Regions from separate parts of the Streptomyces sp. NPDC090741 genome, predicted to be linked through region 1. Evidence: riboswitches for the same ligand, from Rfam matches in the RefSeq annotation. Region 1 holds a riboswitch; each other region holds the start of a gene.
What was found. A riboswitch is a leader RNA that binds a small molecule or an ion and turns the genes downstream of it on or off. The one in region 1 is predicted to bind cobalamin.
Positions count from the first base shown of each region.

Region 2: linked by a shared signal. The riboswitch ahead of ACIQU4_RS01185 (energy-coupling factor ABC transporter permease) and the one ahead of metE (5-methyltetrahydropteroyltriglutamate--homocysteine S-methyltransferase) in region 1 are both predicted to bind cobalamin.
Region 3: linked by a shared signal. The riboswitch ahead of cobN (cobaltochelatase subunit CobN) and the one ahead of metE (5-methyltetrahydropteroyltriglutamate--homocysteine S-methyltransferase) in region 1 are both predicted to bind cobalamin.

Region 1 is NZ_JBIVXF010000006.1:396,854-406,427, reverse strand. Features, by position in the region: gene ACIQU4_RS19520 (LLM class flavin-dependent oxidoreductase) at 1-155, opposite strand, end outside; gene ACIQU4_RS19515 (hypothetical protein) at 285-416, opposite strand; partial or broken gene ACIQU4_RS19510 (hypothetical protein) at 416-959, shown strand; gene ACIQU4_RS19505 (short-chain fatty acyl-CoA regulator family protein) at 1,003-2,418, opposite strand; gene aceA (isocitrate lyase) at 2,807-4,093, shown strand; gene aceB (malate synthase A) at 4,200-5,798, shown strand; gene ACIQU4_RS19490 (3-hydroxybutyryl-CoA dehydrogenase) at 5,795-6,679, shown strand; cobalamin riboswitch at 6,828-7,048, shown strand; gene metE (5-methyltetrahydropteroyltriglutamate--homocysteine S-methyltransferase) at 7,218-9,542, shown strand.
Region 2 is NZ_JBIVXF010000001.1:254,511-264,084, reverse strand. Features, by position in the region: gene ACIQU4_RS01205 (PadR family transcriptional regulator) at 1-27, opposite strand, end outside; gene ACIQU4_RS01200 (energy-coupling factor ABC transporter ATP-binding protein) at 65-904, opposite strand; gene cbiQ (cobalt ECF transporter T component CbiQ) at 901-1,650, opposite strand; gene ACIQU4_RS01190 (energy-coupling factor ABC transporter substrate-binding protein) at 1,654-2,037, opposite strand; gene ACIQU4_RS01185 (energy-coupling factor ABC transporter permease) at 2,034-2,729, opposite strand; cobalamin riboswitch at 2,758-2,952, opposite strand; gene ACIQU4_RS01180 (flavodoxin family protein) at 3,000-3,749, shown strand; gene ACIQU4_RS01175 (hypothetical protein) at 3,865-4,005, opposite strand; gene ACIQU4_RS01170 (hypothetical protein) at 4,396-4,908, opposite strand; gene ACIQU4_RS01165 (SsgA family sporulation/cell division regulator) at 5,026-5,433, opposite strand; gene ACIQU4_RS01160 (hypothetical protein) at 5,641-5,946, opposite strand; gene ACIQU4_RS01155 (L-serine ammonia-lyase) at 6,205-7,587, opposite strand; gene glyA (serine hydroxymethyltransferase) at 7,876-9,132, opposite strand; gene gcvH (glycine cleavage system protein GcvH) at 9,148-9,528, opposite strand.
Region 3 is NZ_JBIVXF010000022.1:69,967-79,540, forward strand. Features, by position in the region: gene cobM (precorrin-4 C(11)-methyltransferase) at 1-238, shown strand, start outside; gene ACIQU4_RS38595 (cobalt-precorrin-6A reductase) at 228-986, shown strand; gene ACIQU4_RS38600 (precorrin-2 C(20)-methyltransferase) at 1,504-3,009, opposite strand; gene ACIQU4_RS38605 (precorrin-8X methylmutase) at 3,006-3,653, opposite strand; gene cobG (precorrin-3B synthase) at 3,650-5,020, opposite strand; cobalamin riboswitch at 5,160-5,298, shown strand; gene cobN (cobaltochelatase subunit CobN) at 5,331-8,942, shown strand; gene ACIQU4_RS38620 (germacradienol/geosmin synthase) at 9,185-9,574, shown strand, end outside.

The DNA of each region.
Region 1 (9,574 bases):
AGCCCGGCCTCGGCCTCCGCGACGAGGCCGGCCCAGTAGCGGGCGGTGAACAGCTCGGCGGGCCGTGCCCCCGGCTCGCGCCAGGCGGCCGCGTGCGCGCCCGCGCCGTCCAGCGAGACGGCGAGGTGCAGTGGTGCGGAATCGGAAGCGGGCATGGTGAATGACGCCTTCCTGATCGGCATGCGGAAGTGGGAGGCCGATGCGGGGTGGGCGGATTCAACCCGTCATCAAATTCTCCCGAAAAACGCTACGCCGGGCGGCGGCGCCACTCAATGACCGGAGTATTAAGAGGACTTGGCAGTCGTGTTGCCCGGCCCGCCGGATGCCGACGCGCGGGGCCGGAAGCGGATCGGGGCCTGGAAGCGGGCCTTGCGGGCGGCGCGGCGGAAGACCGTGAGGACGGCGGGGCCGGCCATCAGCGCCTTCGCTCGGCGAGGGCAAGATCCAGGGCGGCGCGAACCGCGTCCCGCAGGCGCTGACCGACTCGATGGTCACTCGAATCAGGGCCAACCGGCACGTGGACGGCGGCTGGACGTACCAGAAGGGCGAGGGCAACCCCACCGTCCTGAACTCCGCGAGCGACGTCGACATGACCGGCGCCGTCCGACACCGTGCCGTCCGCCTACTCGTCCATCGACGCGCTGCGCGCGGTCGGCGGCGGCTTCACCACGGCTCCGCCGGTCCCGGTCACCCCGGGTGCCCCGCAGTGGGTGGCCCGGTCCACCTTCACCGCCGGTACCGCCGCCAAGCTGGCGCTGACCGTCGACGACGGCGCGGGCAACCTCAAGGTCTGCTCGGTCGCGTTCACCCCCACCGGTACGACCACCACCCTCGGTGAGGTGCTGGCCGCCGCCACCAGCGGCGCCACCCCGTCCGGCTGCGTCACGAGCGTGACCCCGTCCTCCGGCACCGGGACGATCACCAACGTGAACGGCAAGGCCAACAGCGGCTCGAACACGTGTGGCCCCCGCTCGCAGGGGCCCACGGCGCGACCCGTCGGTGTCAGCCGTGGCCCGCAGCGGATGGGCCCGCCACGGGATAGGGGACGAAGGTGCTGCTGTTCTCGTCGACGGCCAGCACCCGGCCGAGCGGTGGCACCGCACGCTGCGGGCAGTCCAGGCGTTCGCAGAGCCGGCAGCCCATCCCGATCGGGGTCGCGCCCGCCGAGTTGTCGAGGTCGAGCCCGTCCGCGTAGACGAGCCGCGACGCGTGCCGGATCTCGCAGCCCAGCCCGATGGCGAAGGTCTTGCCGGGCTCGCCCCAGCCGCCGCGGTGCCGGGTGACGGCGCGCGCGGTCCACAGGTACCGCTGCCCGTCGGGCATGGCGGCGACCTGGACGTGGATGCGGCCGGGGGCGGTGAAGGCCTCGTACACGTTCCACAGCGGGCAGGTGCCTCCCGCCCGGGAGAAGTGGAACCCCGTGGCCGACTGCCGTTTGGACATGTTCCCGGCCCGGTCCACCCGGACGAAGGAGAACGGAACCCCGCGCAGCCTGGGGCGTTGCAGGGTGCTGAGGCGGTGGCAGACCGTCTCGTAGCCGATGCCGAAGTGGTCGGTGAGCCGCTCGATGTCGTACCGGAACTCCTCGGCGGCCGTGTGGAAGGCCGTGTACGGGAGGATCAGCGCGGCGGCGAAGTAGTTGGCGATGCCGATCCGGGCCAACGGGTGCGCAGCCGACCCGGCCGGGAAGTCCTCGGCGGCCAGCCGGTCCAGTTCGTCCCCGTACTCCAGGAGGGCCAGCTGCGTGGCCATCCGGAAGGCCTGCTGGCCCGGCCGGAGCCGGTTCGAGAGGTGCAGGACCCGGGCGTCGGCGTCGTAGTGGTGCAGCCGGTCGCAGTCCGCGGCGATCCTGACCCCGTGCCGGCCGGTCAGGCGCTGGGTCAGGGCGCGGATGACGTCCCCGGGGCGAATACCGATCTCACGGGCCAGCTCCTCGGCGGCGAGATCGGTGTCGTGAAGGTAGTTCTGCCGCCGGTAGAAGAACTCGCGGATCTCCTCGTGCGGCGAGCGCGGCGCCTCGGTCACACCTCCACGGCCCTCGGCAGCGTCGGTGAGCCGCTCCGCGAGGAGCTGGCTGCGCCGGCCCAGGTCCAGCAGGACCGAGGCGACCGCCGGCATCCGGGTGGCGAGCTCGGCCAGATCGGAGGCGGAGACGCGGGCTTCGGCGACCTCGTTGGCGAGCGCCTCGCGCAGGTCCGCGACCATGCGGCTGGTGTCCCGCTCCGAGAAGAACCCCGGATCCACCCCGAAAGCCTCGGTGAGGCGCAGCAGCACCGGAACGGTCAGCGGGCGGGAGTCGTGCTCCATCTGGTTCAGGTAGCTGGGCGAGATCCCCAGCACCCTGGCCAGGTCGGCCTGCGTCATCCGGCGCTCCTCGCGCAGCCGCCGCAGCCGCGCGCCCGCGTACGTCTTGCTCACCGGACTCCTCCACCGTCGGACAGGCTCCGCAGCATACGTGGACCTCGTTCACCACGGGCCTTCGCAAACTTGGCAATTTCAGCCTCGAAGATTCGCAAAGCTTGGCAGATGTACCTCCTTGATGGCACCCAGTGCCAATGCCAGAGTCAGTCCTGCGGCCAGCCGGAACCGGTGGCCGGGACGGACCTCGGATCTCCGACTCACGCCCTGATTTCGGCGATCCGAACGTCCTGATCCCGGCAGATCGGCAGCATTGCTCAGCTCCGGCCCATGGGCGGATTCGGCGGCTGCACCCTCCTTCTCGGGTTTCTCAGGCACAGAGTGTCAATGCGTGGATCCCTGCTGGGGGCATTGGCAAGACAAGCGACGGATGGAAACGGTGACGGTCATGGCAGAGGCGAACACGACGGCGGCGGCCGAGCAGCTCAAGCAGCGCTGGGCCGAGGACCCGCGGTGGGCGGGCATCGAGCGCACCTACACGGCCGAGGACGTGGTCCGGCTGTCCGGCAGCGTCCGCGAGGAGCACACCCTGGCCCGGCGCGGCGCCGAGCGCCTGTGGCGGCAGCTGCACGAGCAGGACTACATCCACGCGCTCGGCGCGCTGACCGGCGGCCAGGCCGTCCAGCAGGTGCGGGCCGGGCTCCAGGCGATCTACCTGTCCGGCTGGCAGGTGGCGGCCGACGCCAACCAGGCCGGGCACACCTACCCGGACCAGAGCCTCTACCCGGTCAACTCCGTTCCCCAGGTGGTGCGTCGGATCAACAACGCGCTGCTGCGCGCCGACCAGATCGCCACCGCCGAGGGCGGCGCCGACACCACGGACTGGCTGGCCCCGATCGTCGCGGACGCGGAGGCCGGCTTCGGCGGCCCGCTGAACGCCTTCGAGCTGACCAAGGCGATGATCGCGGCGGGTGCGGCCGGCATCCACTACGAGGACCAGCTCGCCTCCGAGAAGAAGTGCGGTCACCTCGGCGGCAAGGTCCTCGTCCCGACCTCGCAGCACATCCGCACCCTCAACGCGGCCCGCCTGGCGGCCGACATCGCGGACACCCCGACCCTGATCATCGCCCGTACGGACGCCCTCGCCGCGACCCTGCTGACCAGCGACGTCGACGAGCGCGACGCCGAGTTCTGCACCGGCGAGCGGACCGCCGAGGGCTTCTACCACGTTCTGGGCGGCATGGCCCCGGTCATCGCCCGCGGGCTCGCGTACGCCCCGTACGCGGACCTGATCTGGGTGGAGACCGGCACCCCGGACCTGGAGCAGGCCCGCGAGTTCGCCGAGGCGATCCACGCCCAGTACCCGGACCAGATGCTCGCCTACAACTGCTCGCCGTCCTTCAACTGGAAGGCGGCCCTGGACGACGACCAGATCGCCAAGTTCCAGCGGGAGTTGGGCGCCATGGGATACCGCTTCCAGTTCATCACGCTGGCCGGCTTCCACTCGCTCAACCACGGGATGTTCGACCTGGCCCGCGGCTACGCCGAGCACGGCATGACCGCGTACGTCGACCTCCAGGAGCGGGAGTTCGCCGCCCAGGCGCAGGGCTTCACCGCGGTCAAGCACCAGCGCGAGGTCGGCACCGGCTACTTCGACCTGGTCTCCACCGCCGTCAACCCGGCCTCCTCCACCACCGCGCTCGCCGGCTCCACGGAAGAAGAGCAGTTCCACTAGGAGCGGGGCGCCGATCCCACCCGGCGCCTTGCGCCCGCCGTCCGACGGCGCCCGGGGCCGCTGCGGCCCCGGGCGGCGACCACCCCACGCCGAGGAGCAGAACCGCATGTCACTCAAGCCCCTGACCCGCAGTGTCCAGGTCCTCGGTGCGCCGGGTGAGCGCCACGAGGAGATCCTGACCCCCGAGGCCCTGGAGTTCATCAGCCGGCTCGACGCCGCGTTCGCGGAGCGCCGCCTGGAGATCCTCAAGGAACGCCGGCGCCGCTCGGCCCACCTGGCCTCCGGTTCACCGCTGGACTTCTCCCGCGCCACCGCCGCCGTCCGCGCGGACACCGACTGGCGCGTGGCCCCGCCCGCCCCCGGTCTGAACGACCGCAGGGTCGAGATCACCGGACCGCCCGAACGCCGCATGGCGATCAATGCCCTCAACTCCGGTGCGAGGGTGTGGATGGCGGACTTCGAGGACGCCACCGCCCCCACCTGGAACAACGTCATCGGCGGCCAGATCAACCTGATCGACGCCATCGACCGGCGCATCGACTTCACCACCCCCGAGGGCAAGGAGTACCGCCTCGGGCCGGACCTCGCCACGATCATGGTGCGCCCGCGGGGCTGGCACCTCCTCGAAGAGCACCTGGAGATCGACGGCCGGCCCGTGTCCGCCTCCCTCGTCGACTTCGGCCTGTACTTCTTCCACTGCGCGCAGCGGCAGATCGACGCCGGGTACGGCCCGTACTTCTACCTCCCCAAGCTGGAGAACCGGTACGAGGCCCGCCTGTGGAACGACATCTTCGTGTACGCCCAGGACCTCCTCGGAATCCCGCGAGGCACCGTCCGCGCGACCGTCCTGATCGAGACGATCACGGCCGCGTTCGAGATGGAGGAGATCCTCCACGAGCTGCGCGAGCACAGCGCGGGGCTGAACGCCGGCCGCTGGGACTACCTCTTCAGCCTGATCAAGACGTTCGGTCACCGCACCGACTTCCAGCTCCCCGACCGCGCCGAGGTCACCATGACCGCCCCCTTCATGCGCGCCTACACCGAACTCCTCGTACGGACCTGCCACCGGCGCGGCGCCCACGCCATCGGCGGCATGGCCGCACACGTCCCCAGCCGGGACGCGGACGCCAACTCCGCCGCCCTCGCCAAGGTGCGGCTCGACAAGGAACGGGAGGCGGAGGGCGGCTTCGACGGCTCATGGGCCGCCCACCCCGGGCTCGTCCCCGTCTGCCGCGAGGTCTTCGGCAGCGTCCTGGGAGACCGTCCGAACCAGCTGGAGCGGACCCGCGAGGACGTCGAGGTCACGGCTGCCGACCTGTTGTCCGTACGCCGGATCGCCGCACCGCCCACGCAGGAGGGCATCCGTTCCAACGTGGCCGTGGCCCTGCGCTACTTCGACGCCTGGCTGCGCGGCAGCGGAGCGGTCGCCCTGAACGGGCTGATGGAGGACGCCGCGACCGCAGAGATCGCCCGCGTCCAGATCTGGCAGTGGCTCCGCCACGACCGGGTGGACCGGGCGGTGGTCACCGACCTCCTCGACGCCGAATGCGCGGCCCTGGAAGCGGAGGACCCGCGGGCCCTCGTTCCCGAGGCGCGGGAGGTCTTCGTGGACAGTGCGCTCTCGGTGCAGCTGCCCGCCTTCTTCACCCCCGAGGCCTACACCCGCCACCTCGTCCGTCGCACCGCCGTGCAGGTGAGCGCGTGAACGCCGGCGTGCGGCCGGCCCGGATCCGGCGCGTCGGAGTCGTCGGCGGGGGTCGGATGGGCGCGGGCATCGCCGAGGTGTGCGCGCGTGCCGGACTCGACACGGTCGTCGCCGAGGTGGACGCCACCGCAGCCCGCGCCGCCGGTCAGCGCGTCGCCGTCTCCCTGGAGCGCGCCGTTCAGCGCGGGAAGCTCGACCGGATCTCCGCCGAGGACGCCCTCACCCGGCTGGTGTTCACGGGGGACCTGGAGGACCTCGCCGACCGGCAGCTCGTCATCGAAGCGGTGACCGAGAACCCGGATGCCAAGACGGGGGTCTTCACCGCGCTCGACAAGATCGTCGAGGACCCGGAGGCGATACTCGCCACCAATACGTCGGCCATCCCGGTCATGCGGCTGGGCATGGCCACGAGCCGGGCGGACCGGGTGGTGGGCCTGCACTTCTTCAACCCCGTGCCCGTCCTGCCGCTCGTCGAGGTCGTGTCCTGCCTCCACACGTCGGCGGACACCCTCGCCGCGGTCGAGGACTTCGCCCGCGACACCCTGGGCAAGACCGTGGTCCGCTCCCGGGACCGGGCCGGGTTCGTCGTCAACGCGCTGCTGATCCCCTACCTCCTGTCGGCCGTCCGGATGGCGGAATCCGGCTTCGCGAGCGCCGCGGACGTGGACGCGGGGATGGAGCTGGGCTGCGCCCACCCGATGGGACCGCTCAAGCTCGCCGACCTGATCGGCCTCGACACGGTCGCGGCGATCGCCGAGTCCCTCTACGAAGAGTTCAAGGAACCGCTCTACGCCCCGCCCCCGCTGCTCCGGCGGATGGTGCAGGCGGGACTGCTGGGCCGTAAGACCGGCCGCGGGTTCCACACGTACGGCCGGGGCTGAGCGCCCCGGCACGGTCTCCGGGCCGAGGGTGCTCCGGAGGCACGCGGGAGCGGTGGGGGTGTGGCGAGTGGTGTCGCCGCACCCCCGCCGTGTCTCATTTCAGCGTCCGGCATGTGGAAAGCGGTGTTCATTCCCCGGTCATCGACCTACTGTGGGCCTCGCAGCTGGTTCGCCCCGTCCGCCAGGCGGGATGCGTCGTAAGAGGGAACCCGGTGGGAATCCGGGACTGCCCCGCAGCGGTGAGCGGGAACGACCGCCGTCATACGCACTGGGACCGGAACCGATTCTGGGAAGCGACGGCCAGTAGGAGTCTCGTACGACGAGACGTGCCCGCGAGTCCGAAGACCTGCCCGTTGCCCGTGCGCGAACGACCGCGCCCGGTTTCCCGGTGACCTCGTGGGCGGGTCGGCGTGCTCCAGGCGGATCTTCCCCGTCGCGTACCCGTCGTACGTGACCCCGGGGGTCCGCCCGCTGCGGCACCCTTCGCGTCCTCGGCCCTCACCGGGTCCATGGAGACACGCTCGCGAAGGAGAGTTCCGTGACCACCCAGTCCGCAGCCGCGGCAGTACAGGCCACCGTGTACGGCTACCCCCGGCAAGGCCACGACCGCGCGCTGAAGAAGGCCGTCGAGGGCTACTGGAAGGGCCGCGTCACCGCGGAGACCCTCCGGGAGACCGCCCGCGACCTGCGCCGGGCCAACTGGGCCCAGCTGGCAGGGGCCGGCATCACCGAGGTTCCGACCGGCGACTTCTCGTACTACGACCACGTCCTGGACACCACGGTCATGGTCGGCGCGATCCCCGACCGCCACCGGGCGGCCGTCACGGCCGACCCGCTCGACGGGTACTTCGCGATGGCGCGCGGCACCCAGGACGTGGCCCCGCTGGAGATGACCAAGTGGTTCGACACCAACTACCACTACCTCGTACCGGAGTTGGGGCCGGACACCGTCTTCACGGCCGACTCCGCCAAGCAGGTCGCCGAGCTGAAGGAGGCCCTGACGCTCGGTCATGCGGGCCGCCCGGTCCTCGTCGGCCCGGTCACCTACCTCCTCCTCGCCAAGCCCGCCCCCGGCGTGGCCGCCGACTTCGAGCCGATCACCCTCCTGGACCGGCTGCTGCCCGTCTACGCCCGGGTGCTCGCCGACCTGCGCGCGGCGGGCGCCGAGTGGGTGCAGCTCGACGAGCCGGCCCTGGTCCAGGACCGCACCCCGGCCGAGCTGAACGTCGCCGCGCGCACCTACCGGGAGCTCGGCGCCCTGACCGAGCGCCCCAAACTGCTCGTCGCCTCCTACTTCGACCGCCTCGGCGAGGCCCTGCCCGTCCTGGCGAAGGCACCCGTCGAAGGCCTGGCCCTCGACTTCACCGACAGGGCCGCCGCCAACCTCGCCGACCTCGCCGCCGTCGGCGGGCTTCCGGGCAAGCGCCTGGTCGCGGGCGTGGTCAACGGCCGCAACATCTGGATCAACGACTACCACAAGTCGCTGTCCCTCCTCGGTACCCTCCTCGCTCTCGCCGACCGCGTCGACGTCGCCGCCTCCTGCTCCCTCCTCCACGTCCCGCTGGACGCGGCTCTTGAGCGCGACATCGATCCGCAGGTCCGTCGCTGGCTGGCCTTCGCCCGCCAGAAGACGAACGAGATCACCACGCTGGCCCGCGGACTCGCCCGGGGCGCCGACGCCATCACCGCCGAACTGGCCGCGAACCGCGCCGACCTGGCCTCCCGTGCCACCTCCCCGATCACCCGCGACCCCGCGGTCCGGGCCCGCACCGCGGCGATCACCGACGCGGACGGCCGCCGGGCCCAGCCGTACGCCGACCGGGCGGCCGCCCAGCGGGCCCACCTGGGCCTGCCGCTGCTGCCCACGACGACCATCGGATCCTTCCCGCAGACCGGTGAACTGCGGGTGGCCCGAGCCGACCTGCGGGCCGGCCGCATCGACACCATCGGCTACGAGAAGCGCATCAAGGACGAGATCCGCGAGGTCATCGCCTTCCAGGAGAAGGCCGGCATCGACGTCCTCGTACACGGCGAGCCCGAACGCAACGACATGGTCCAGTACTTCGCCGAACAGCTGACGGGCTACCTCGCCACCCAGCACGGCTGGGTGCAGTCCTACGGCACGCGCTACGTGCGCCCGCCCGTCCTGGCCGGGGACATCTCCCGGCCGGATCCGATGACCGTGCGCTGGACGACGTACGCCCAGGCGCAGACGGCCAAGCCGGTCAAGGGCATGCTGACCGGCCCGGTCACGATGCTCGCCTGGTCCTTCGTACGCGACGACCAGCCGCTCGGCGAGACCGCCCGCCAGGTCGGACTTGCCCTGCGGGACGAGGTCAACGACCTGCAATCCGCCGGTACTTCGGTCATCCAGGTCGACGAACCCGCACTGCGTGAGACGCTCCCGCTGCGCACCGACGGCCATGCCGACTACCTGGCGTGGGCCACGGAGGCCTTCCGGCTGACGACCTCGGGCGTGCGTCCCGAGACCCAGATCCACACGCACATGTGCTACGCGGAGTTCGGCGACATCGTCCAGGCCATCGACGATCTCGACGCCGACGTCATCAGCCTGGAGGCAGCCCGCTCCCACATGCAGGTCGCGACCGAGCTCGCCGAGCACGGCTACCCGCGGGAGGCCGGCCCCGGCGTGTGGGACATCCACTCGCCGCGCGTCCCCTCCGCCGCCGAGGCGGCGGCCCTGCTCCGCAAGGGCCTGGAGGCCATCCCGGCCGAACGCCTCTGGGTCAACCCCGACTGCGGTCTGAAGACCCGCGGTTGGCCCGAGACCCGCGCATCCCTGCAGAACCTGGTGGCCGCGGCCCACGAAGTCCGCGCGGAAACCGCCGGCGCAACCGTCTGATCTCCATCCGGGCCGGAACGTCAGCCTCCCGA
Region 2 (9,574 bases), on a different contig from region 1:
GGTGAGGATGGCGTGCGGCAGCGACATGCGGCCATCCTAGGGATGCCGGCGCCGGTGCCGGCCGCTACTGCCAGGCGGACAGGGCTTCCGGGGTCTTCGGACCCGGGGCCTGGGGGGCCAGGAGGGCGTGGGCGCGGAGGAAGGACGCCACCGCCGGGGACCAGGCCTGGCGCAGCCCTGCCGAGGCCAGGAGCTGCGGGTCCGACAGGAGGGTCTGCGCCGGGCCCGTGCGGATGCCCGACGGGGTCAGGACCGCCGCGTCGTCGGCCCAGCGGACCGCCAGGTCGACGTCGTGCGTGGCCATCACCACCGTGGTGCCGGCCGCGCGCAGCCCCGCCAGGACGTCCAGCAGGCGCTCCTGCCCGTCCGGGTCCAGGCCCGCCGTCGGCTCGTCCAGGATCAGCACCCGGGGAGCCATCGCCACCGCCCCCGCGATCGCCGCGCGCTTGCGCTGGCCGTACGAGAGCAGGTGCGTCGGGCGGTCCCGCAGCGCCGTGATGTCCAGCGCGGCGAGCGCCGAGTCCACCCGGGCGCGGACCTCGTCCGCCGCCAGCCCCAGGTTCATCGGGCCGAACGACACGTCCTGCTCGACCGAGGCCGCGAACAGCTGGTCGTCCGGGTCCTGGACGACCAGCTGCACCGCCGAGCGCAGGCGGGTCAGCCCCGCCCGGTCGTACGAGACCGCCGTGCCGTCGAGGCGCAGCGAGCCCGAGCCGGGCCGCAGGCCCCCGCTCAGCAGCCGCATCAGCGTGGTCTTTCCGCTGCCGTTGCGGCCGAGCAGGACCAGCGCCCGGCCCTCGGCGATGGCGAAGTCCACGTCGGCGAGGACCACCGGGCCGTCCGCGTACGCGTAGCCGGCGCCGGCCAGTTCCACCAACGGGTTCGAGCGGTCCAACGGGTTCACGGGTACAGCCCCTTCAGGGTGAGGGTCAGGGTGATCAGGGCCGCCAGCAGGGCCCCCGACGCCGCCAGGAACCGCCACGACAGGGCCGCCTCCGGTACGAGGACCCGCAGCGCGCCGTCGTAGCCGCGCCCGGCCAGGCCCTCCTGGAGCCGCGCCGCGCGATCGAAGGCCCGTACGAAGGAGGTCGCGGCGAGCCCGGCCAGCGAACGCCACAGCGCCGCCCGCCCGGACTGGCCGAGGCGGGCCGCCTGGGCGCGCCGGACCTGGGCCATCGAGTCCAGCAGCAGGAAGCCGATGCGGTACATGACCAGGGCCACGTCCACCACCGGCGCCGGGACCCCGGCCCGGACCAGCCGGGGCAGGACGTCCGAGACGGGGGTGGTGAAGGCGAACAGCAGCACTCCGAGGGAGGCCGCCGAGGTCCGCAGCAGCAACTCGGCGGCATGCCGGGGGCCGTCGGGCGCGAGCGAGACGAACCCGGCCGGGCCGCCGACGGCGACGAGCAGCGGCAGCGCGCCGGTGAAGCAGAAGCCCAGCGGGATCCGGAAGGCCCGCCACAGTTGCCGCCCGGCCACGCCCGCCGGGCCGAGGAGCACGGCCAGGGTGGCGGCGGCGACCAGCGGCCCGCCGGGCCAGGGCGGCAGGCACACGGCGGTGACCGTCAGCCCGAGTCCCAGCAGGGCCTTCTCCAAGGGATGGCGGCGGCGCCACCGACTGCCGTGCGCCGCCACGTCGATCGGCAGCACCGGCTACGACTCCGCGGCGGCGGGATCCGCCGTCGGAGCCGGGCCCGCGGGGAGACCCGCGGCACTCGCGGCAGCGGCGGCAGCGGCGGCAGCAGCGGCCTGGCGGCGGCCCTTGCGGACGCCGAAGTAGTACGCGAGCACGCCCGCGCCCAGTGCCGCCTGGAGGGCGAACAGCGCCGACTCCACTTCCGCCGAGGGGGGTTCGTACAGCGGCGAGAACCACGGCTCGTAGTCCGGCTTCAGCTCGGTGATCGCCGTCTCCGCCTGCGCGTCGGCGCCCGTGAACGGCTCCTCCTTGCCCTCGCCCATACCCAGCGCGATCGGCAGTACGGCAAGCATCGCCACGAGGAGCAGCAGCAGGCCGTTGATCTTCGCGTTCCGGCTCATCGGACCGTCGCCTCCTGCCCGCTGCGCCCGCTCAGCTTCGCCACGCCCAGCCGGACCAGGTCCGACTTGCTCGACTGCATCAGCAGCCGCATCACGAGCACCGTCAGCAGCCCCTCGCTCACCGCGAGCGGGATCTGGGTGACCGCGAAGATGCCTCCGAACTTCGCGAGGGCGCCCGCGAACCCGGTACCCGGGTCGGGGAAGGCCAGCGCCAGCTGCACGGAGGTCACGCAGTAGGTGACCAGGTCGGCGAAGAAGGCGCCGAAGAAGACGGTCACCATCAGCGGGACGGCGAAGCGCTTCAGCAGCAGGTAGACCCCGTACCCCGCCCAGGGCCCGGCGATCGCCATCGAGAAGACGTTCGCGCCGAGGGTGGTCAGCCCGCCGTGCGCCAGCAGCAGCGCCTGGAAGAGCAGGGTGATCGTGCCGAGCACCGCCATGATCGGCGGCCGGAACAGGATCGCCCCGAGCCCGGTCCCGGTGGGGTGCGAGCAACTGCCCGTCACCGACGGGATCTTCAAGGCGGACAGGACGAAAGTGAATGCTCCGGACGCCCCGAGCAGCAGCGTGCTCTCCGGGTTCGCCTTCACCTCGCGGGTGAGGGCGCGGACACCGTGGACGACGAACGGAGCGGACGCGGCGCCCCAGGCGACCGCGTGCAAAGGGGGCAGGAACCCCTCGGCTATATGCATGTGTGGGGAGACCTCTCCAGCACCTCGTGGATGGACGACGCGCCTCGGCCGGTCTCCTGGCTCACGGGTGCTGATGCCCTGGCTCCGCCTTCCCGGGCGGTGCGGAACCTCCCGCGCCGCCCAGTGGCTTCCCGCAGGATGGAGCCGGACTTCCCGTTCACAGTGGCGAGGGCCGCACCGGTCTTCCACCGGTTTCCCGAACACCAAGGCCCGTTGACCCTAGTCGGACGGACGGACCGGCACCAACCCGGCCCGAACGGGTGCGGTCCGGTGGCGGCCCCGGCCGCCGCCGTGCAGGCTGGCGGGGTGGCCGCCGCATACGACTACTCCGACCTGACCGCCGTCTACGTCAACTGCACCCTCAAGCGCTCGCCCGAGACGAGCAACACCGAGGGCCTGATCGACCGGAGCCGCGCGGTCATGGAGGCGGCCGGCGCCCGGACTTCGCTCATCCGCGCAGTCGACCACGACATCGCCACCGGCGTCTGGCCCGACATGACCGAGCACGGCTGGGAAACCGACCAGTGGCCGGTCCTGTACAGCCAGATCATGGACGCCGACATCCTCGTGCTGTGCGGCCCGATCTGGCTCGGCGACAACAGCTCCGTGATGAAGCAGGTCATCGAGCGGCTCTACGCCTGCTCCTCGATCCTGAACGAGCAGGGGCAGTACGCCTATTACGGGCGCGTCGGCGGCGCGCTCATCACCGGAAACGAGGACGGGGTGAAGCACTGCGCCATGAACGTCCTCTACAGCCTCCAGCACCTCGGCTACGCGATCCCGCCGCAGGCCGACGCGGGCTGGATCGGCGAGGCCGGGCCCGGGCCCTCGTACCTCGACCCCGGCTCGGGCGGTCCCGAGAACGACTTCACCAACCGGAACACCACCTTCATGTCCTGGAACCTCATGCACCTGGCCGCCCTGCTCAAGCGCGCGGGCGGCATCCCGGCGCACGGGAACCAGCGCTCGGAGTGGGACGCCGGCTGCCGCTTCGACTTCCCGAACCCCGAGCACCGCTGAGCCAGGAGAACCGGAATCCTCATGCCTGGGTCGGGTCTGCCGGACCCGGCACCCGGGCGAGGGCCTCCCGGAGGATCCGGCCGATGTCGGGCACCGTGATGCCCATGGCGCGCAGTCAGTCGACGGTCTGGACCAGAGGAGCCCTGACGCGCTCCGCGCAGGCGAGCAGGTCCTGCAAGGACAGCAACGGCTGCCCCTTCAACGACCGCGACGCGACCTGGGCGGCGTACACGCTCGTCCCGCAGATCGGCGACATGGTCAAGTCGGTGGCCGGGGCCCGCGGCACCGACTACATGGACCTGCGCGACGCGCTGGCCGGGCACGAGTTGTGCTCGCTCGGCACGGAGCAGGTGGGCCCGAGCGGCCCGGACGCGCGCCAGGACGAGTGGTTCCGCTTCCTGGACCACGCGAACACGCAAGGCACGCTGGAGGAGTCCATGCACCCGAATGCCCACGGGCAGGGGGCCCTGGCCGCCTGCCTCGGACTGGGTGGGCGCGGCCGGGCCGGGCCGGGCCGGACGCGTGCACGCAGGACTGGTTCGGCAACGGGGACCCGGGCCGGATGCGGATCCGCCCGGTGGGCTGATCCGGTGGAGCGGGCGCGGGCGGGCACCCGGTGGCACCCGCCCGCGCCTCGCCCCCACCCCTACCGGCACACGTTGCGGTGCGCGACGTCCAGCACGAACCGCTCGGGCGCGTGCAGCTTGAAGGAGCTGACGGAGGGCTTGGCGCCGAAGGCGGCGCCGAAGGTTACGTACCCCTCGAAGTCGCCGGTCAGCGCGAGGCCCTTCAGCTGCGGCAGATGGATCTTGACCAGCTTCGGGCCGTGGTACGTGCTGTCGCCCGCGCGGTCGTGCGCCGCGGCGGGATGCAGCCGGATCTCCAGGAAGTACTTCCCGGCCAGCGGGACGGGTGCGCCGGACCCGTCGTGGACCAGCCGGGGGACGCGGGTGACGGTGGCCTGGGGGACGTATCCCCGCAGGTCGATGACGATGCGGTCGTACGTGCAGTGCCCGCCCCAGCGGGCGTTCACGACGAGCGGCGTGGGCGTGGGCGTGGGCCGAACGGCGGCCGAGGCCGGTGCGGCGAGGGTGATCCCGGCGGTGAGCAGCGCACCTGTGGCGAGGGCCACGAGCTGTCGGCGGCGGAGGTGGTTCATGACGTCCCCCTGGTTCTTCGGAGGCGGGGACCGGTGTCACTGCTGAGGACACTCCCGGCAGGCTCACGGTTGCACCCAAACCGGACCAAACCAAAAGGAAAAGTACTCAATCCTCCCCTATCGGGGCAGGAGGGTGCTGAGCTCGGCGTCGAGGTCGTAGTGCCGCCGCTCCTCGCCCCGCGGCACCAGACCGACCAGCCGCCGGCACAGCGCCCGTACGTCCTTCGCCCGGGCGGACACCACGCAGCTCTGCGCGCCGTTGCTGAAGGCGAGGAAGACCCGCGGCTCCCCGCCCTGCCACCGCGGCCACACCTGGATGTCCCCCTCGCCCGTCGCGCAGATCTCCCCGTCGAGCAGCAGGTCCCGGGAGAACACCCAGCGCGCCAGGTGCATCCCGGCGCCCCGGAAGTCGAGCGCCAGCTCGTAGGGCCGGTCGCGGCGGTACGTGAAGGCCCCGCACACCGGCACGGGCTCGGGCGAGGCCTCCAGCCGGAGCGGGAGGACGCGGTACTCGATGCCGTCCATGCGCTGCGCCTCTCTGTCGTGTCCCGGCCGGGGGGCTTGTGGCCCTCTCGGGCCCCCTCGGGCAAGCTAGCCCACCCCGCGGCCGCCCCCGCGGGCCGAAGGTCCCGACCCCGGGGGCCGCTGGGCCCGTCTTCTCACAGGAACCGGGCGGGCACGCGAAGGGGCCCGCCCTCCGGGGGGAGGGCGGGCCGCCGCGTCACCGGTCCGTTACGGGACGGGGTTGAACACGAACGAGTCGTTGGACTGCCCGATGGCGGTGAACCCGGCGCCGTTGGCCTGGGCGCCGTTGCTCTGGTTGGAGGCCCCGGAGCCCGTGGCGATCTGCTGGGTGGTGGAGGAGTTGCCGACGTTGCTGCCGGCGACCCCGCTGCCGAGGATCTCGCCGACGGCGGCGTTGGACGAGACGCCCGCACCGGCTCCGTTGTCGGCCTGGGCCGTGCCCGCGAAGAGCGCGACGGCGAAGGGGAGCGCTGCGACAGCCGCCAGGACACGGATGCTGCGGTTGCTTGCCATGATGAAGTCCTCCAGTGCACAAAAAGGCTGCGGTCCAAGGCGGTTGGCCGACCGCCGGGGGTGTGGCCGCGACGTCACGTGATCACCATGGCGCATGTGATCATGGAGAAACCAGCCCGGGGCGGAGGGTTCGCCCTCAAGCGTGATCAACTCGCACCAAACCTCAATTGGCCTGCGAATTCACCGTGTTGTGGACGCCGGAGGGGCCCGGCGCACCGCGCCGGGCCCCTCCTTCTTCATGCGTGCCGGATCAAAGGGTCAGCATTCGATGACGTTGACCGCCAGGCCGCCGCGGGCGGTTTCCTTGTACTTGACCTTCATGTCGGCGCCGGTCTCCTTCATGGTCTTGATGACCTTGTCGAGGGAGACCTTGTGGGTGCCGTCGCCGCGCATGGCCATCTTGGCCGCGGTGACGGCCTTGACCGCCGCCATGCCGTTGCGCTCGATGCACGGGATCTGGACGAGGCCGCCGACCGGGTCGCAGGTCAGGCCAAGGTTGTGCTCCATGCCGATCTCGGCCGCGTTCTCCACCTGCTCCGGGGTGCAGCCCAGGACCTCGGCGAGGGCGCCCGCCGCCATCGAGCAGGCCGAGCCGACCTCGCCCTGGCAGCCGACCTCGGCGCCGGAGATCGAGGCGTTCTCCTTGAAGAGCAGGCCGATCGCACCGGCCGCCAGCAGGAAGCGGACCACGCCCTCCTCGTCGGCGCCCGGCACGAAGTTCACGTAGTAGTGCAGGACCGCCGGGATGATGCCCGCGGCGCCGTTCGTCGGGGCGGTGACCACCCGGCCGCCGGCCGCGTTCTCCTCGTTCACGGCCATCGCGTAGAGGGTGATCCACTCCATCGACAGCGCCTGCGGGTCGCCCTCGGAGCGGAGCTTGCGGGCGGTGTTCGCGGCCCGGCGCCGGACCTTCAGGCCGCCCGGCAGGATGCCCTCACGCGACATGCCGCGCCCGACGCACGCCTGCATGACCCGCCAGATCTCCAGCAGGCCCTCGCGGATCTCCTCCTCGGTGCGCCAGGCCTTCTCGTTCTCCAGCATCATCGCGGAGATCGACAGGCCGCTCTCCCGGGCCATGCGCAGCATCTCGTCGCCACTGCGGAAGGGGTACTTCAGCACCGTGTCATCGAGCTTGATCCGGTCCTCGCCGACCGCGTCCTCGTCCACCACGAAGCCGCCGCCGACCGAGTAGTACGTCTTCTCCAGCAGTGGGGCGCCCGCGGCGTCGTACGCGAAGAGCGTCATGCCGTTCGCGTGGTACGGCAGGGACCGGCGGCGGTGCAGGATCAGCTGGCTCGGCTCGTCGAAGGCGATCTCGTGCGCGGCCCCTATCTCGGTGCCGAGCAGGCGCAGGCGGCCCGTCGTGCGGATGCGCTCCACCTCGGCGTCGGCCGTCTCCACGTTCACCGAGCGGGGGGAGTGGCCCTCCAGGCCCAGCAGCACCGCCTTGGGCGTGCCGTGGCCGTGGCCGGTCGCGCCGAGGGACCCGTACAGCTCCGCCCGGACGGCCGCGGTCTGGGCGAGTACGCCGTCCTTCTTCAGCCGGGTCACGAACATGCGGGCGGCCCGCATCGGGCCGACCGTGTGGGAGGAGGAGGGGCCGATGCCGATGGAGAAGAGATCGAAGACGGAGATGGCCACGGTGGCGGACTCCCTTGTCTGCTCGCGGGGTGGGAGGGGGCAGGAGCGGTGGTGCGGGTGGTTCGGGGGCTTCGGGGGTTTCGAGAGGGGTGATTGTTCGGATTTTGTCCGACAGACGAGCTTAACGTGGTGAAGTGAACGGTTCGTCTGCCGGACCGGGTGCGCGAGGTTGCGGTTAGGCGTGGGTCAGGTCACGTTCCCGCTCCACGGCGGCGTCTACGGACGGCTTTGGTCATGCGAAGGGCCCGGCCCTGTGCAATACGGGGCCGGGCCCTTCCAGGCCGGCGCTTAGAGCGTCGGGTACAGCGGGAACTTCGCGGCGAGCGCGGAGACGCGCGCCTTGAGGTCCTCGCTGTCGTACGCGGGCTTGAGCGCCTGCGCGATGATCTCGGCGACCTCGGTGAAGGCCTCGGCGTCGAAACCGCGGGTGGCCAGCGCCGGCGTACCGATCCGCAGACCCGAGGTGACCATCGGCGGCCGCGGGTCGTTCGGGATCGCGTTGCGGTTGACCGTGATGCCGACCTCGTGGAGGCGGTCCTCGGCCTGCTGGCCGTCCAGCTCGGAGTTGCGCAGGTCGACCAGGACCAGGTGCACGTCGGTGCCACCGGTCAGGACGTCCACGCCCACGGCCTTGACGTCGTCCTGGACCAGACGGGCGGCGAGGATCTTCGCACCCTCCAGGGTGCGCTCCTGGCGCTCCTTGAACTCGGGCGAGGCCGCCACCTTGAAGGAGACCGCCTTGGCCGCGATCACGTGCTCCAGCGGGCCGCCCTGCTGACCGGGGAAGACCGCGGAGTTGATCTTCTTGGCCAGCTCCTGCGTCGACAGGATGACACCGCCGCGCGGACCGCCGAGGGTCTTGTGCGTGGTGGTGGTCACGACGTGGGCGTGCGGCACCGGGTTCGGGTGCAGGCCCGCGGCCACCAGGCCGGCAAAGTGCGCCATGTCGACCATCAGGTACGCGCCGACCTCGTCCGCGATGCGGCGGAAGGCGGCGAAGTCCAGCTGGCGCGGGTAGGCGGACCAGCCGGCGACGATCAGCTGCGGCTTGGACTCCTTGGCGAGGCGCTCGACCTCGGCCATGTCGACCCGGCCGGTCTCGTCGACGTGGTACGGGACCACGTTGTAGAGCTTGCCGGAGAAGTTGATCTTCATGCCGTGGGTCAGGTGACCGCCGTGGGCCAGGTTCAGGCCCATGATCGTGTCGCCCGGCTTCAGCAGCGCGAACATCGCGGCGGCGTTCGCCTGCGCACCGGAGTGCGGCTGGACGTTCGCGGCCTCGGCGCCGAACAGCTCCTTGATGCGGTCGATCGCGATCTGCTCGACCACGTCGACGTGCTCGCAGCCGCCGTAGTAACGGCGGCCCGGGTAGCCCTCGGCGTACTTGTTGGTCAGGACCGAGCCCTGGGCCTCCATGACGGCGACCGGAGCGAAGTTCTCCGACGCGATCATTTCCAGGGTGGACTGCTGGCGGGCGAGCTCGGCGTCGACGGCGGCGGCGACGTCCGGGTCGAGCTCGTGGAGGGGGGTGTTCAGAACAGACATCAGGATCCCCTGTGGTCAGTTGCCGGCGGTGAGCGTGGCGTACTCCTCGGCGGAGAGCAGGTCGGCCGGCTCCTCCGCGATACGCACCTTGAACAGCCAGCCGCCCTCGAACGGAGCGGTGTTCACGAGCGCCGGGTCGTCCACGACGTCCTGGTTGAACTCGACCACCTCGCCGGAGACGGGGGAGTACAGGTCGCTGACGGACTTGGTCGACTCCAGTTCGCCGCAGGTCTCGCCCGCGGTCACCGTGTCACCGACCTCGGGGAGCTGGGCGTAGACGACGTCACCGAGCGCGTTGGCCGCGAACTCCGTGATGCCGACCGTCGCGACGCCGTCCTCGGCGTCCGACAGCCACTCGTGCTCCTTGCTGTAACGCAGCTGCTGGGGGTTGCTCATGACCTGATTCTCCTGGATGCGGGGGAGTGCGAACGAACAGTGGTCT
Region 3 (9,574 bases), on a different contig from region 1:
CCGGGTCGTCGCCGAACTGCTGCCGCACTACGGGGCGAAGTGCCCGGTGGCGGTGGTGGCGATGGCCAGCCGCCCCGACGAGCTGATCCTGCGCGGCACGCTGGCCGACATCGCCGCCCAGGTGAAGGAGGCGGGCCTGGTCCGCACCGCGGTCATCCTGGTGGGCCGTACGCTCGGCGCCGAGCAGTTCCGCGACAGCCACCTGTACTCCCCCGAGCGCGACCGGCATGTCTGCTGATCCGCCCCGCCACGTCCTGATCCTGGGCGGTACGACGGAGGCCCGGCGCCTCGCGGAGGCGCTGGCGTCCGACCCGGCGTACCGCGTGACCACCTCGCTCGCGGGCCGGGTGTCCGCGCCCGTGCTGCCGCCCGGCGAGGTGCGGATCGGCGGCTTCGGCGGGGTCACCGGGCTCGCGGGCTGGATCGTCGCCCACGACGTGACGCACGTGGTCGACGCCACCCACCCGTTCGCGGAGCGGATGAGCTTCCACGCCTCCGAGGCGCAGGCGTTCACGGGGGTCCCGCTGCTGGCGCTGCGCCGCCCCGGCTGGTCCCCCGGTCCCGGGGACGACTGGCACTTCGCCGACTCGCTCGCCGAGGCATCCGTACGGCTGCCGGAACTCGGCGGCCGGGCCTTCCTGACCACCGGCCGCATGGGCCTGCACACGTTCGCGCACCTGGCCGACACCTGGTTCCTGGTGCGTTCGGTGGACCCGCCGGACGCGCCCGTGCCGCCGCGGATCGAAGTCCTGCTCGCCCGGGGGCCGTTCACCCTGGACGGCGAGCGGGAGCTGCTGGCCCGGCACCGGATCGACGTGCTGGTCACGAAGGACAGCGGCGGCTCCGCGACCGCCCCCAAGCTCACCGCGGCCCGCGAGGCGGGCATCCCGGTCCTGGTGGTCCGAAGGCCCCCTGTCCCGGAGGGCGTTGCGGAGGCGCAGTGCCCGCAGGCGGCCCTGGAGTGGCTCGCGGGAACCCCGGCGTAGGCCCCGCCCGGCCGCTGCCAGAGGGGTCTCCTACTCTCGTTGCAAGGACTGGAGCGCAACGGCCGGCGGCAACAGGGCCTACCTCTTCCCGCCGACCGGGCTGGTGCCGGTGCCGCTGCCCGCACTCCCCGCCGCCGAAGACGAGGACGACCTGGACGAGGAAGACGCCGAAGACGAGGACGTTCGGCAGCTCGGGGCGGTCCGTACCGTCGAGCGGGTGACCGTGGCCGAGCCGGAGTACCGGGCCGCCTCCAAGGCCTGGTCCGAGCAGAGCGGGCGCCCGACGCGCCAGGTCCTCGGACAGCTCGGCGGCACCCCCGACTGGCTTCAGAACGACGAGACGCCCGACTGCACGGACTGCGGCGGGCCGATGGAGTTCGTCGCCCGGCTGGAGGAGGGTCCGGACCCCCTCACCCCCCCGACTTCGGCTCCGGCAGGGCCTATGCGCACGCCTGCGCACCCTGCGGCCGGGCGGCGTTCCTCTGGCAGTGCTGAGGGGGGCCGCCCGGCCGGCCGGTCAGGCCTCCGGGTAGCGGCGCGGGGTCCACGTCACGCGGGAGCCGTCCGGGCGCTCCGTGACCTGGGTCTGCGAGGAGCCGATCAGCAGGATCGTGCGCATGTCCACCTCGGACGGCTCCAGTTCGCCGAGCGGGAGGACGCGGACCGACTGCTCCGGGCCGCCCACGTCCCGCGCGACGACCACCGGGGTCTGCTCCGAACGCAGCTCCAGCAGCAGCTCCTTGGCCTGGGCCACCTGCCAGGTCCGGCTGCGCGAGCCCGGGTTGTACAGGGCGAGCACCAGGTCCGCCGCGGCGGCGGCGCGCAGCCGCTCCGCGATGACCTCCCACGGCTTGAGCCGGTCCGACAGGGAGATGGTGGCGTAGTCGTGGCCGAGCGGGGCCCCGGCCGCGGCGGCTGCCGCATTGGCGGCGGTCACCCCCGGCAGCACCCGTACGGGCACGTCCTTGTACTCCGGCTGCCCGGCGACCTCCAGCACGGCGGTGGCCATGGCGAACACGCCCGGGTCGCCGCCGGAGACCACGGCCACGCGCTTGCCGCGGCGGGCGAGGTCGAGCGCGAACTCGGCGCGCTCCGACTCGACCTTGTTGTCGGAGCCGTGCCGTACCTGGCCCGGCTTCGCGGGGACCCGGTCCAGGTACGTGGTGTACCCGACGAGCACCTCGGCGTCGGCCAGCGCCCGCCGCGTCTCGGGGGTGAGCCAGAGCGGCCCGGCCGGTCCGGTGCCGACGACCACGACCTCGCCGGGGCCGGACGGCACGCTGCCCGGGTTGCCGATGCGGCTGGGCACCACGGCGACGGCGAAGTACGGGACGCTGTCGGGGTCGGTGTCGGCGAGGAGGCCGGTCCGCTCCCCCGCCATGGTGGCGCGCTCCACGTACCGGGCCTCCGCAAGCCGGCCGCTGCCCTCCATGGCCCGGCGTACGGCGGGGAAGGTACGGCCGAGCTTCATCACGACCGCCGAGTCGGTGGCGGCGAGGCGGGCGGTGAGCTCCTCCTCCGGCAGGGTGCCGGGCAGGATCGTCAGCACCTCCTCGCCCTCGACGAGCGGGGTGCCGAGGCGGGCCGCGGCGGCGCTCACCGAGGTCACTCCGGGGATCACCTCGGCCTCGTACCGGTCGGCGAGCCGCTTGTGCATGTGCATGTACGAGCCGTAGAAGAGCGGGTCCCCCTCGGCGAGCACGGCGACGGTCCGGCCGGCGTCGAGGTGCGCGGCCAGCCGGGCGGCGGACGCCTCGTAGAACTCCTCCATCGCCCCCTGGTAGCCGCCGGGGTGGTCGGTGGTCTCGGTGGTGACCGGATAGACCAGCGGCTCCTCGATGTGGTCGGCGCGCAGGTGCTTCGCGGCGATCGAGCGGGCGATCGAGCGGCCGTGGCGGGCGCTGTGGTACGCGACGACCTGCGCCTCGGCGATCACCTCGACGGCCCGCAGCGTCATCAGGGAGGGGTCGCCGGGGCCGAGCCCGACGCCGTACAGCTTTCCGGAGGTCGTTCCCGTGCTCATTCTTCCTCGCTCGCGATCGCGTTGACGGCGGCGGCCGCGATGGCGCTGCCGCCACGACGGCCGCGCACGATCAGGTGGTCGAGCCCGGAAGCGTGGGCGGCGAGGGCGTCCTTGGACTCGGCGGCGCCGATGAAGCCGACCGGGACACCGATGACGGCGGCGGGGCGCGGGGCACCCTCCTCGATCATCTCCAGCAGCCGGAACAGCGCGGTCGGCGCGTTGCCGACGGCGATCACGGAGCCCTCCAGCAGGCCGCGGTCGCGCCAGACTTCGAGGGCGGCGGCGCTGCGCGTGGTGCCCATCCGGGCGGCGAGGGCCGGCACGGCGGGGTCGGAGAGGGTGCAGATCACCTCGTTGCCCGCGGGCAGCCGCTTGCGGGTGACGCCGCTTGCGACCATCTGCACGTCGCAGAGGATCGGCGCGCCCGCGTTCAGCGCGGCCCGCGCCCGGAGCACGACGTCCGGGGTGTAGCCGAGGTCCCGGGGCAGGTCGGTCATTCCGCAGGCGTGGATCATGCGCACCGCGACCTGGGCCACGGAGGCGGGCAGCCCGGAGAGGTCCGCCTCGGCGCGGATCGTGGCAAAGGACTGGCGGTAGATCGCCGCGCCGTCCTTCTCGTACTCGAACACTGTGTACTCGCTCATTTCTTCGCTGCGTCGTGGGAGGTGGTGCGGCGTACGGCCGCGAGGGCCGCGGGAAGTTCGGAGGCCGGGAGACCGCGGCGCGGGGCGCGACCGGCCGCGCAGAGGTCGTACCCGTCGGCGGTGGCGACCACGTCCGCCCAGGCGGTGCCGCGCGGGTGCCCGCACCGGCGTTCGCAGCCGGACCAGTGCACGGGCAGCAGGCGGGTCGCCTGCGCGGGCGTCTGGGCTCGGGCCTGCGCCGGAGTCTCAGCCTGGGCCTCGGCCTCCGCCTGCTGCGCTACGACGGCACGTGCGTCGGCGCGTACGTCCGCCAGGGACTTCGCGCAACCGGGCCGCCCCGTACAGGCGGTGACGGACCGCCAGGGATCCTCGGGGCCGGTCACGAGCCCGGCCCCGGCGAGGGCGGCGAGCGCGCCGTCGGCGGCGTGGGCGGGCAGGCCGGGGACGACGATCCCGCGCCAGGGGGTCAGGCGGACGCGGCCGGTGAGGCCGGCCAGCCGGCGCCACTGCGCGGTGGTCAGACGGCCCAGCGGAGCGAACACGCTGAGCGCGGCGGCGCCGCCCGGGCCCTGGACCACGCCCGGCTCGGGGGCCGGTCCGCGCAGGGCGGCGCGGCCCCGTACCACGGAGGCCGATACCCCGGCGGCGGCCAGCCGAGCGCCCAACTCATCGGAACGGAGAGCCTGTTCGGCAGGCAGCTCGGAGACCCGCCAGGCCCGGGTACCGGCCCGGCGGACGGCGTCGAGGAAGTACGCGGCGGCGACGAGCGCGGCCCGCGGCGCATCGGCGGCGGCCACGAGCAGGGCGTCCGCCGCGTCGGCCGTCCACAGCAGGGCCCGGCCCCCGTCCCGGACGGCGGCCAGGTTCACATCGGCGGCGAGCGAGGTCACGTCCCCGCGGCCGTCGTCGAGGGCGAACAGGAAGCGCCCGGACAGCCCGGCCGCCGGCGCGCTCGCGCACAGCAGCCGGTCCAGCTCCGCGACCCAGGGCGCCACGTCGGGCAGACCGCGGCGGTCCAGGCCGGTCAGCGGCGAGGCGACGATGTTGCGGACCCGCTCGTGGGTGGGGGCGGGCAGCAGCCCGGCGCGCACGAGCACGGTCTGCAGTTCGCCGCCGCAGCTCGCGCCGAGCCCGCGCAGCTGCGCGTTGCCGCGCGAGGTGAGGTCGATGTGCCCGTCGCCGAGCCGGTCCGCCGCATCGGCCAGCAGCAGGGCCGCGTCCGCGTCGAGCATCCCGCCGGGTATCCGGATCCGGGCCAGGTGCCCGTCGTCCGCCGCGTGCAGCCGCAGCGCACCCGGGCAGGCGTCACCGCGGTCACGTATAACCGGTTCGTCCCGCGATGCGGCGGAAGGGGGCTGGGGCGGCATGGCGGCGAGCATACCCACGATTCCCCGAGCCCGACCTGTGTCCGTCACCACCCGCCCCCTCCGCCCCACCCTCCACCCGACCTGCCCGGATCCGCTCCCCGGGCGCGGGCCACCCCCACTCCCGGCCGGGGAGAAGGCCACCTAAGATGACCACCGGCGGAGCCACGTGGCCCGCTGGGAGGAAGCCCGGTGCGAATCCGGCGCGGTCCCGCCACTGTGAACCCCGCGGAGCGATCCGCCGGGTGAGTCAGGAACTCCCGCTGTCCACACTGCCCGGGGCGCGGAAACCCCGAGGAAGGCATGCCGCCGCATGATCCTGCTGCTGTCGACGTCCGACACCGATCTGCTCAGCGCCCGCGCCGCCGCGGACGGCCCCGTGCCGTACCGGTTCGCGAACCCCTCCCGCCTTCCCCTCGACGACCTCCCCGCCCTGCTCGACGGCGTCGACCTGGTCGTCGTACGCCTCCTCGGCGGGCTGCGCGCCTGGCAGGACGGCCTCGACCTGCTCCTGGCGCCGGCCCAGACCCGCCCGGTGGTCGTCCTCACCGGCGAACAGGCCCCGGACGCCCAGCTGATGGAGGCCTCGACGGTCCCGATCGGCATCGCGGCCGAGGCGCACGGCTACCTCGCGCACGGCGGCCCCGCCAACCTCGGCCAGCTGGCCCGCTTCCTCTCCGACACCGTGCTGCTCACCGGCCACGGCTTCGAGCCGCCCGCCGCCGCACCCACCTGGGGCCCGCTGGAGCGCACCCCGGTGCGCCCGTACGGCCCGCGCATCGCGGTGCTCTACTACCGCGCCCACCAGATGAGCGGCAACACCGCCTTCGTGCACGCCCTGTGCGACGCGATCGTGGAGACCGGCGGCACGCCCGTACCGCTGTACGTGTCCTCCCTGCGCAGCCCCGAGCCGGAGCTGATCGCCGAGCTGGAGTCGGCGGACGCGATCGTCACCACGGTCCTGGCGGCCGGCGGCACCAAGCCCGCCACGGCCTCGGCCGGCGGCGACGACGAGTCCTGGGACGCGGGCGCGCTCGCCGCGCTCGGCGTCCCGATCCTCCAGGCCCTGTGCCTGACCGGCTCGCGCAGCGCCTGGGAGGAGAGCGACGAGGGCCTGTCCCCGCTCGACGCCGCGACGCAGGTCGCCGTGCCCGAGTTCGACGGCCGCCTGATCACCGTCCCGTTCTCCTTCAAGGAGTTCGACGAGGACGGGCTGCCGGCGTACGTGGCCGACCCCGAGCGTGCCGCCCGCGTCGCCGGCATCGCCGTGCGGCACGCCCGGCTGCGGCACATCGCCCGCCGCGACAAGAAGGTCGCGCTCGTCCTCTCCGCGTACCCGACCAAGCACTCCCGCATCGGCAACGCGGTCGGCCTCGACACCCCGGCCAGCGCCGTGGAACTGCTGCGAACCCTCATCGCGGGCGGTTACGACTTCGGCCCCGTCGAGGACATCCCGGGCCTGGTCTCCGGCGACGGCGACGAGCTGATCCGCGCCCTGATCGAGGCCGGCGGCCACGACCAGGACTGGCTGACCGAGGAGCAGCTGGCCCGCAATCCGGTCCGGATCCCGGCCGCCGACTACAAGCGGTGGTTCGCCGAGCTCCCGGCCGAGCTGCGGGGCAGCGTGGAGCAGCACTGGGGCGAGGCCCCGGGCAACATGTTCGTGGACCGCTCGGCCAATCCGGAGGGCGACATCGTCCTCGCGGCCCTGCGCCGCGGGAACCTGCTCATCCTGATCCAGCCCCCGCGCGGCTTCGGCGAGAACCCGATCGCGATCTACCACGACCCGGACCTGCCGCCCTCGCACCACTACCTGGCCGCGTACCGCTGGATCCAGGCGCGCGCGGAGGACGGCGGCTTCGGCGCCGACGCGATGATCCACCTGGGCAAGCACGGCAATCTGGAATGGCTGCCGGGCAAGAACGCCGGCCTGTCCGCGGCCTGCGCACCGGACGCCGCGCTCGGCGATCTCCCCCTCATCTACCCCTTCCTGGTCAACGACCCGGGCGAGGGCACCCAGGCCAAGCGCCGCGTGCACGCCACCCTGGTCGACCACCTGGTGCCGCCGATGGCGCGCGCGGAGTCGTACGGCGACATCGCGCGCCTGGAGCAGCACCTCGACGAGTACGCGCAGATCTCCGCGATGGACCCGGCGAAGCTGCCGGCCATCCGCGCCCAGATCTGGACGCTGATCCAGGCCGCGAAGCTCGACCACGACCTGGGTCTGGCGGAGCGCCCGGACGACGACGGCTTCGACGACTTCCTGCTGCACGTCGACGGCTGGCTGTGCGAGGTCAAGGACGCCCAGATCCGCGACGGCCTGCACGTCCTGGGCGGCGCGCCGACCGGTCAGGCCCGGGTCAACCTGGTCCTCGCGATCCTGCGCGCCCGCCAGATCTGGGGCGGTACGACGGCCCTGCCCGGCCTGCGCGAGGCGCTCGGCCTGGACGAGTCCGCGGCCACCCGGACGACCGCCGACGAGGCGGAGGAGGCGGCCCGCGCGCTGGTGCAGGCGATGGAGGACGCGAACTGGGCGCCGGAGGCGGTGGCTTCGGTCGCGGCCGGTTACTCGGCGGACGTGGCGGCCGTACTGGACTTCGCCGCGCGCGAGGTCGTCCCGCGGCTGGCCGGCACGACGGACGAGATCGCGCACGTCGTCTCGGCCCTGGACGGCCGCTTCGTCCCGGCTGGCCCCTCGGGCTCCCCCCTCCGGGGCCTGGTGAACGTCCTCCCCACGGGCCGCAACTTCTACTCCGTGGACCCGAAGGCCGTCCCCTCCCGCCTCGCGTGGGAGACGGGTCAGGCCCTGGCCGACTCCCTCCTGACCCGCTACCGCACGGACAACGGCGAGTGGCCGGCCTCCGTGGGCCTGTCCCTGTGGGGCACGAGCGCGATGCGCACCTCCGGCGACGACGTCGCCGAGGCCCTCGCCCTGCTCGGCGTCCGCCCGGTCTGGGACGAGGCCTCGCGCCGCGTCACGGGGCTCGAAGCGATCCCCCTCGCGGAACTCGCCCGCCCCCGGATCGACGTCACCCTGCGCATCTCGGGCTTCTTCCGGGACGCGTTCCCGCACGTCATCGGCCTGCTGGACGACGCGGTCCGGCTGGCGGCGAGCCTGGACGAGCCCGCGGACCAGAACTACATCCGGGCCCACGCGCAAGCCGACCTGGCCGTCCACGGCGACGAGCGCCGCGCGACGACCCGTATCTTCGGCTCGCGCCCGGGCACGTACGGCGCCGGCATCCTCCAGCTGATCGACTCCCGCGACTGGCGTACGGACGCCGACCTCGCGGAGGTCTACACGGTCTGGGGCGGCTACGCGTACGGCCGCGGCCTGGAGGGCCGGGCGGCGCGCGAGGAGATGGAGACCGCGTACAAGCGGATCACGGTGGCCGCGAAGAACACGGACACCCGTGAGCACGACATCGCCGACTCGGACGACTACTTCCAGTACCACGGCGGCATGGTGGCCACGGTCCGCGCCCTGCGCGGCACGGCCCCGGAGGCGTACATCGGCGACTCCACGCGTCCCGAAACCGTGAAGACCCGGACCCTGGTCGAGGAGACCAGCCGGGTCTTCCGGGCCCGCGTGGTGAACCCGAAGTGGATCGAGGCGATGCGCCGCCACGGCTACAAGGGCGCCTTCGAGCTGGCCGCGACGGTGGACTACCTCTTCGGCTACGACGCCACGACGGGCGTGGTGGCGGACTGGATGTACGACAAGCTGACGGAGACGTACGTCCTGGACCCGGAGAACCGCGCGTTCCTGGAGGAGGCCAACCCCTGGGCCCTGCACGGCATCGCGGAACGCCTCCTGGAGGCCGAGTCCCGCGGCATGTGGGAAAAGCCGGACCCCCAGGTCCTCGAATCCCTCCGCCAGGTCTACCTGGACACGGAAGGCAACCTGGAGGCCGAGGCGGAGTAGTCCGCTCCGCAGGCCCGGCACCGCAGATGCCGTCCGCCTCGCCCCTGACCCGGGCGAGGCGGACGGCATTCTTCGTGCCCGTATCCCCCACGAGGCACCCGCGCCCCGGAACGGGTCGTCCGTCACCTGAAGCGGTGAACTCTTCCTGGTCCCGGTGACGGCAGGGGTAGAGGGCTGCTGATCTCGTGCGGGGGGCCGCAGGCAAGGGCCCCGCGCCCTCGGACGGAAAGGTCCAGCCCGCCGTGACACAGCCGTTTCAACTGCCGGATTTCTATGTGCCGTATCCGGCCCGCCCGAACCCCCACCTGGAGGCCGCGCGAGCGCACACCAAGCAGTGGGCCCGCGGCTTCGGGATGCTTGAGGGGTCCGGCGTCTGGGACGAGCGGGACCTCGACTCGCACGACTACGCGCTGCTGTGCTCGTACACCCACCCCGACTGCGGCGGCGACGCGCTGAACCTGGTCACCGACTGGTACGTGTGGGTCTTCTTCTTCGACGATCACTTCCTGGAGGTCTACAAGCGCACCCAGGACCGCGAGGGCGCCAAGAAGTACCTCGACGGGCTGGCCGCCTTCATGCCGATGGACCTCGCCGACGGGTTCCCCGAGCCGGCGAACCCGGTCGAGGCGGGC